DNA from 3 places in the Paraburkholderia sp. BR14374 genome. Region 2 is predicted to be linked to each of the others. Evidence: predicted binding sites of a transcription regulator. Region 2 holds the regulator's gene; each other region holds the start of a gene.
The links. Region 2 encodes HrcA, which represses chaperone genes, less so after heat shock. Its sites were predicted from a motif close to TTAGCACTCNNNNNNNNNGAGTGCTAA; they were not measured.
Positions count from the first base shown of each region.

Region 1 (2,267 bases), 180 kb from region 2:
GTCTTCGTGTGTGTGAATCGCGGTGTAGGCAATCGGGAACAGCAGCGCGCCGTTGTTCGCTTCCATCTCGATCAGCGCGCGGCCCGTGACCACGTAGGTCTCGCGCCCGGCCGGCAGGACGTCTTGCGACTGCACCTCGATTTGCCGATAACGACGGCGCCCCGCGGTGATCCCGTCGATGAACTGTCGCTTCGTCTCGCGCTTGCCGTTCGTATGAACGTAGCTCACGTTGTCAGCGAGCAGCGTGTCGAGCGATTGCCCATCGCCGTCGACCATCGCGCGAAATCGCTCTCGCTCGAGCCCGCGAATCGCTTCGATCATCTTTGCCGCCATTGCAGAGCCCCTGGAACACCGCGAGCCGCAAGGGGCCACGGTCAGAAGTGATATTGCAAATATAGCTGGCTGAAATTTATACCAGGATTCGGCTCTTTGATACCGCCATTGGAAACATGCTGGAAGCGGTAGCCGGCGACATACTGCTGATGAGCGCCGAACTGCAGTCCGACGCCCGCCATCTCGGAGAACTGGAACGCGGTGCCCAACGTGAAGTCGGAAGAAATCCGCGGGCTGGTCAGCAGCCCGACGCCGGCACCCACCTCGATGAATGGCCGCACCAAGCCCGACGACTTGACGAAGCGGATCACCGGCGTCACACCGATCTCGCCGATGTTGTCGTGAACGTTTCCTTCATTGGTGTGCCACCACGCGACGTGCGCCTCGCCGATCAGCGCGAAGTGCCAGTCGCCGATCTGCCACCAGGTGAGGTTCGGGTCCCAGACCACGCCGAGATCGAGCCTCTTGACGTGACGATCACCGACGCCGGCGGCCACCAGCACGCCGAACTGGTCAGCCCGGGACACGCCCGCCGCACCCAGCAGCAGAACGGCCAACGCACTTTTTAGAGTAAGTCCACGGACCACAAGATTCTTGTTGTTCATTGAGCCCCCATCCTGGTGACTATTTAAGCGAGCGCCCCCTTTGTTCCAAGCACGATTTAGGGGCAAGTATCTCCAGATAATGCGCCAAAACAGCAATTATTCACTTAAAAATAGGACGATGTCAGTCGATCATGAGGCTGCAGCCGCCTCGAACGGTAATTTGGCCAGGCTCAACGCACAGCGCAAATAGAGCGTATGATGACTATCAGAAATCAGGACCCAATAGGATTTTCCGGAACTTGGATACCCCTGCGACATCTAAGTATTAGCACTCGGCAGATCTGAGTGCTAACATCCATCGCTGGAGTCGTTTACTGAGTACGCAATTGTCTGATTCCAAAGGAGCTTCACACGTGAGCCATGCAATGACCCTTCCGAGTACTTTGAGCCCGTCGTCGGCTAAGGCCGCTCCGGCAGGTGCACTGGCGCTCTCGCATTCCTCGCTGCTGTCCGGTCAACTGGGCAACATCGACGCCTATATTCAGGCGGTCAACCGGATTCCGATGCTGACGCCGGCGGAAGAACGCCAGTTCGCCATTGAATTGCGCGAACATGACAATCTGGAGGCGGCGCGCCGCCTCGTGCTGTCGCACCTGCGACTCGTCGTGTCGATCGCGCGTAACTACCTCGGTTACGGGTTGCCGCACGCCGACCTGATCCAGGAAGGCAACATCGGCCTGATGAAAGCGGTCAAGCGCTTCGACCCCGAGCAAAACGTGCGCCTCGTGTCGTACGCGATGCACTGGATCAAGGCCGAGATCCACGAATACATCCTGCGCAACTGGCGCATGGTGAAGGTCGCCACCACGAAGGCGCAGCGCAAGCTGTTCTTCAACCTGCGCAGCCACAAGCAGGGCCTCGGCGCGTTCACGCCGGACGAGATCGAAGGTCTCGCGAAGGAACTGAACGTGAAGCGCGAAGAGGTCGCGGAGATGGAAACGCGTCTGTCGGGCGGCGATATCGCGCTCGAAGGTCAGGTCGAAGACGGTGAGGAGTCGTACGCGCCGATCGCCTATCTGGCCGACTCGCATAGCGAGCCGACCGCCGTGCTGGCTTCGCGTCAGCGCGACCGGCTGCAAAGCGACGGCATCGCAAGCGCGCTCGACGCGCTCGATCCGCGCAGCCGCCGCATCATCGAAGCGCGCTGGCTGAAGGTGGCCGACGACGGCTCGGGCGGCTCCACGTTGCACGAGCTGGCCGACGAGTTCGGCGTGTCGGCCGAACGTATCCGCCAGATCGAAGCCAGCGCGATGAAGAAGATGCGAGGCGCACTGACCGAATACGCGTAAAAGCGTCGAAGCCATGCGCGCGTCAATTGTGTCCCGCCCA
Region 1 covers NZ_JBFPKF010000001.1:528,506-530,772, forward strand. The annotation lists gene AB3X86_RS02370 (nuclear transport factor 2 family protein) at 1-333, opposite strand, end outside; gene AB3X86_RS02375 (acyloxyacyl hydrolase) at 375-938, opposite strand; gene rpoH (RNA polymerase sigma factor RpoH) at 1,292-2,227, shown strand.
Region 1: a site for HrcA is predicted at 1,204-1,230, ahead of rpoH (RNA polymerase sigma factor RpoH). Genes of this name have one in related genera too.

Region 2 (2,267 bases):
CGTGCAGATGCCAGTGATGACGCACCTGCGCGGCGAGCGCCGCTATATACGCCGGGTGATCGGCGTACTGGCGAACCGTGCGGATTTCCGGCTGGTTGCGCATGCGCTTGAGCGCGGAAAAGGCTTCGTCGAACGCGGTCGCCGTGGTCGACGCCGAATACTGCGGATACATCGGCATCAGCAGCACGCGCTCGGTGCCGGCGAGCTTCAGCTGGTTCAGCATTGCCGGAATGCCGGGCGTGCCGTAGCGCATCGCGTAGTCGACCAGCACCGTGTAGTCGTTGACTTGCAGCAGATGGCGCAAGCCCTCGACCTGCTTTTCGGTGTGCACGCGCAGCGGCGAGCCCTCAGGCATCCACACCGCCGCGTACTTCTTCGCCGAGCTGCGGCCGCGAAACGGCAAGATCAGCAGACGCAGAATCAGCTGCCACAGCAGCGCGGGAATTTCGACCACGCGAGGATCGGACAAGAACTGCGCGAGATAGCGGCGCACCGCGCGCGGCGTCGGCGCGTCGGGCGTGCCGAGGTTGATCAGCAACACGGCGACGCGATGCGATGTGGCGTTCTGTGACGGCCGCTCGAGGTCGAAGCGCATAGGCAGCAGAAATCACCGCTTCACGCGGCGAGTCGATTCAATGGAAATTCATTATAGCGGCGCGGGTTCGGCCGGGAGTCGCCGGACCCTGGCCATTCGGACGATTGGCAGACGCCGCCCGTTCGCGCATCATGGCCGGCACGGGCTGCGATGACGGCGGCGCCGCGGAGCGCGAGGACTACTGCTGGCTGAGTGTCATGGACAACAGCCGCGCGGTGATGTCCACGATCGGAATCACGCGGTTGTAGGCCATGCGGGTCGGTCCGATCACACCGAGCGTGCCGACGATCTTGCCGTTCACCTCGTACGGCGCGGTGACGACGCTCATTTCCTCGATCGGCACCAGCGTCGATTCGCCGCCAATGAAAATTTGCACACCCGCCGCGTGACTCGACACGTCGAGCAACTGAAGGAGGCTGGTCTTCTGGTCGAACACATCGAACAGCTTGCGCAGGCGCGCCATGTCCGACGAAAGATCGGCGACTTCGAGCAGATTGCGCTCGCCGGAGATAAGCACAGTTTCGCCGGTATCGGATTCGTCGGTGCTCGCGGTAACGGCCGCGTGCATCAACGAGGTCATGTCGCCGCGCAGCTCGTCGATTTCCTCGCGCAGGCGGCGGCGCACTTCGTCGAACGAGAGGCCCGCGAAGTGCGCGTTGATGTAATTGGAGGCTTCCACCAGCTGCGAAGGCGAAAAGTCGCGCTGGGTGGCGAGAATGCGGTTCTGGACGTCGCCTTCGGGCGTCACGATGATCAGCAGAATGCGCTTGTCGGACAGGCGCATGAATTCGATCTGCTTGAATACGTGGCTGCGGCGCGGTGTGAGCACCACGCCGGCGAACTGCGACAGGTTGGACAGCACGCTCGCCGCCGCGGCGACGATCTTCTGCGGCTCGCCCACCTGCAGCGTGGTTTTGACCGCGCGCATCACCGCTTCTTCGTCGGCGGCGGATTCGACCGTCAACATCGTGTCGACGAACAGACGGTAGCCGCGTGGCGTCGGAATGCGCCCCGCCGACGTATGCGGACTGATCACGAGCCCCAGATCCTCGAGGTCCGACATCACGTTGCGGATCGTGGCCGGGCTCAGCTCGAGGCCCGAATAACGTGACAGCGTGCGCGAGCCGACCGGCTGACCTTCGGCGATGTAGCGCTCGATCAGCGTTTTGAGGAGGGTTTGTGCGCGAGGATCTAGCATGACGAAAAATTTTAGCTCAATGGCATCGCAGCCGCGAGCGCCCGCGGCGCCCGCTCCCGGCCAATGCGGCGCCGTCAGCGGGCGCGCAGGTCATCGGGTCTTCATCATTCTAACGATAATCGCGACATGCGCAGACGCCCCGCGTGCGCCGGCCCGCTACCGGGTTGGCCTGCGGTTCTTTTCAGGCCCTACCTATGGTGTAATGCCGGCATGCAAGTGACCAGCCAGTTCAAGACCGTCGCGCTCGTCGGGCGCAGCAATACGCCAGGCATCGGCGAGCCGCTGACCGCGCTCGCCGCGTGCATCGCGAAGCTCGGCCTCGAAGTCGTGTTCGAAGCCGACACCGCCGCCGAGATCGGCGTAACCGACTATCCGGCGCTGCGTCCCGCCGAGATCGGCGCGCGCGCCGACGTCGCCGTGGTGCTCGGCGGCGACGGCACGATGCTCGGCATCGGTCGCCAGCTCGCGCCATAT
Region 2 covers NZ_JBFPKF010000001.1:351,091-353,357, forward strand. The annotation lists gene hemH (ferrochelatase) at 1-595, opposite strand, end outside; gene hrcA (heat-inducible transcriptional repressor HrcA) at 774-1,793, opposite strand; gene AB3X86_RS01595 (NAD kinase) at 2,004-2,267, shown strand, end outside.

Region 3 (2,267 bases), 110 kb from region 2:
CCTTCGACGACGTCCAGCTCGTCTTGCAGCGACTTGCCGTCTTCGACGGTGATCACGCCTTCCTTGCCGACCTTGTCCATTGCTTCAGCGATGCGCTCGCCGATCGACGAATCGCTGTTCGCCGAGATCGCGCCAACCTGGGCGATTTCCTTGTTGGTCGTGCACGGCTTGCTGATCTTGCGCAGTTCTTCGATTGCGGCTGCAACAGCCTTGTCGATGCCGCGCTTCAGGTCCATCGGGTTCATGCCCGATGCGACGTACTTCATGCCTTCGCGGACGATCGATTGCGCGAGAACCGTAGCGGTCGTCGTGCCGTCGCCTGCGTTGTCGCTGGTCTTGGAAGCGACTTCCTTGACCATTTGCGCGCCCATGTTCTGGAGCTTGTCTTTCAGTTCGATCTCTTTTGCGACCGACACACCGTCCTTGGTGACCGTCGGGCCGCCGAAGCTGCGCTCGAGGACCACGTTGCGGCCCTTCGGACCCAGCGTGACCTTCACGGCGTTGGCGAGAATATTCACGCCTTCGACCATCTTGGCACGGGCGGAATCACCGAATACGACGTCTTTAGCTGCCATCTTCTAACTCCTTGAATACTTTGGATATAACCGGGGAAGTAGCGACTTTGCGCTTACTTCTGCACCACGGCCATGATGTCTTCTTCGCGCATCACCAGCAGTTCGTTGCCGTCGACCTTGACGGTCTGGCCTGCGTACTTGCCGAACAGGACGCGGTCGCCGACCTTCACGTCGAGGGCGATCGCTGCGCCCTTGTCGTCGCGCTTGCCCGGGCCGACTGCGAGGATTTCACCTTGATCCGGCTTTTCCGCTGCGGCTTCGGGGATCACGATGCCCGACGCGGTCTTGGTTTCCTGATCCAGACGCTTGACGATCACGCGATCATGCAAAGGACGAAGGTTCATACATACTCCTCTCTGATTGAGACTGAAGAACGCTGAGAAAACCCGGCTGGACGAGCCAACCGGAGATGTTGTTAGCACTCTCGTGCAGCGAGTGCTAATTATATGGACGGGTAGTGACAAATTCAAGAAGTAGGGAGCAGCCGCGCTGCGGCCGAGCTTTTGCACGACCGGCGCGGTTCCGGCGCGCCGGCGCAATCATGCGTCTGAGCTGCGAACCCAAGCAAAAACAAATACTTGCGGCGAGATTTGCGGCTTGTCGCTGCACGGCGGAGGGGCGCTATCGCAAACAAACCGCAGCCGCGCACCGTACTCGATACCGTCGGATCTGCGATTTCCAGGGAAAACCCCCGTCCGATCGAGCATGGTTCCACTCACTTCTGCGCAGGCGGGCGCAACGCGTTACCTGCCATCCACTTGAGCCGTTCGCAATTGACCTTGATACGCGCCGCGAATTCCGTCGGGTCTCGCTCGCGTAGTGCGTTCATCTGGCTATTGGTGTCGTCGGCGCGATGCCAGCCCGCGTCCCAGTGCTGATCGAAATCGGTCGCTCCGGTCAGCACCTTTCGGAGCCGCTCCTTATAGGCGCCGATGCGCTCGGGCGGCACGCCGCAAAACGCCTGCGCGAAACTCGCCCGCTCGCCCGCCGTCTCCGCGCTCATGTTGGCGTCGCTCGCGCCGCTCGCGAGCGGCGCGGCGAACGACAGCATCGACAAACAAAGCGCAGCGCAAAGCGATCGATAGCGATACGATGGATTCTTCATCTTCGACTCGTGACGATCCTTCGTGGCGACCAGGGATTGTCCCGATCTTCAACGTCGCCTCGCCGATTGTGTCCTGATTGCACTGCACGATGGCGTTTTCGCGCGCTATTCGATGCATCGCGCGGCCAAGCCGCGGTGCTACGCTCGTCAAAGCGGCATTCGCGACGTGCCCTTCCGGGGAGCCGTGGCACGAGCACCGCAACGCCACGGCCTATCGGCAGGCCGCGACAGAAACACGAGCGCCAGGCATCGACAACAAGCTCGAACACGACACGAAATCAAACACAAAAAGGCGAGACATCGCTGCGGGAGTGACTGCGATGGCATTCAAAACATATACCGTACTGACGCTATTGGTGACGAGCACTGCCGCGTTCGCGTGGCGGCCAGTCACCTATCCGATCCGAAGTCAGAGCCCTTACGAGCGCAGCATCGATAACGCGATGTGCTACGCCGAGGCGAACCGCGTGACCGGGGTCAACATGGCCCACGAGTCGCAGATTCCGCCGCGTCATCCGCCGGCGGCCAAAGGTGCGTCGACCGGCGTAGCGTCGAAACCCCCGCTTCCCCCCAGTTCCTTCTCGGCC
Region 3 covers NZ_JBFPKF010000001.1:240,568-242,834, forward strand. The annotation lists gene groL (chaperonin GroEL) at 1-575, opposite strand, end outside; gene groES (co-chaperone GroES) at 629-919, opposite strand; gene AB3X86_RS01085 (hypothetical protein) at 1,291-1,680, opposite strand; gene AB3X86_RS01090 (hypothetical protein) at 2,001-2,267, shown strand, end outside.
Region 3: a site for HrcA is predicted at 991-1,017, ahead of groES (co-chaperone GroES). Genes of this name have one in related genera too.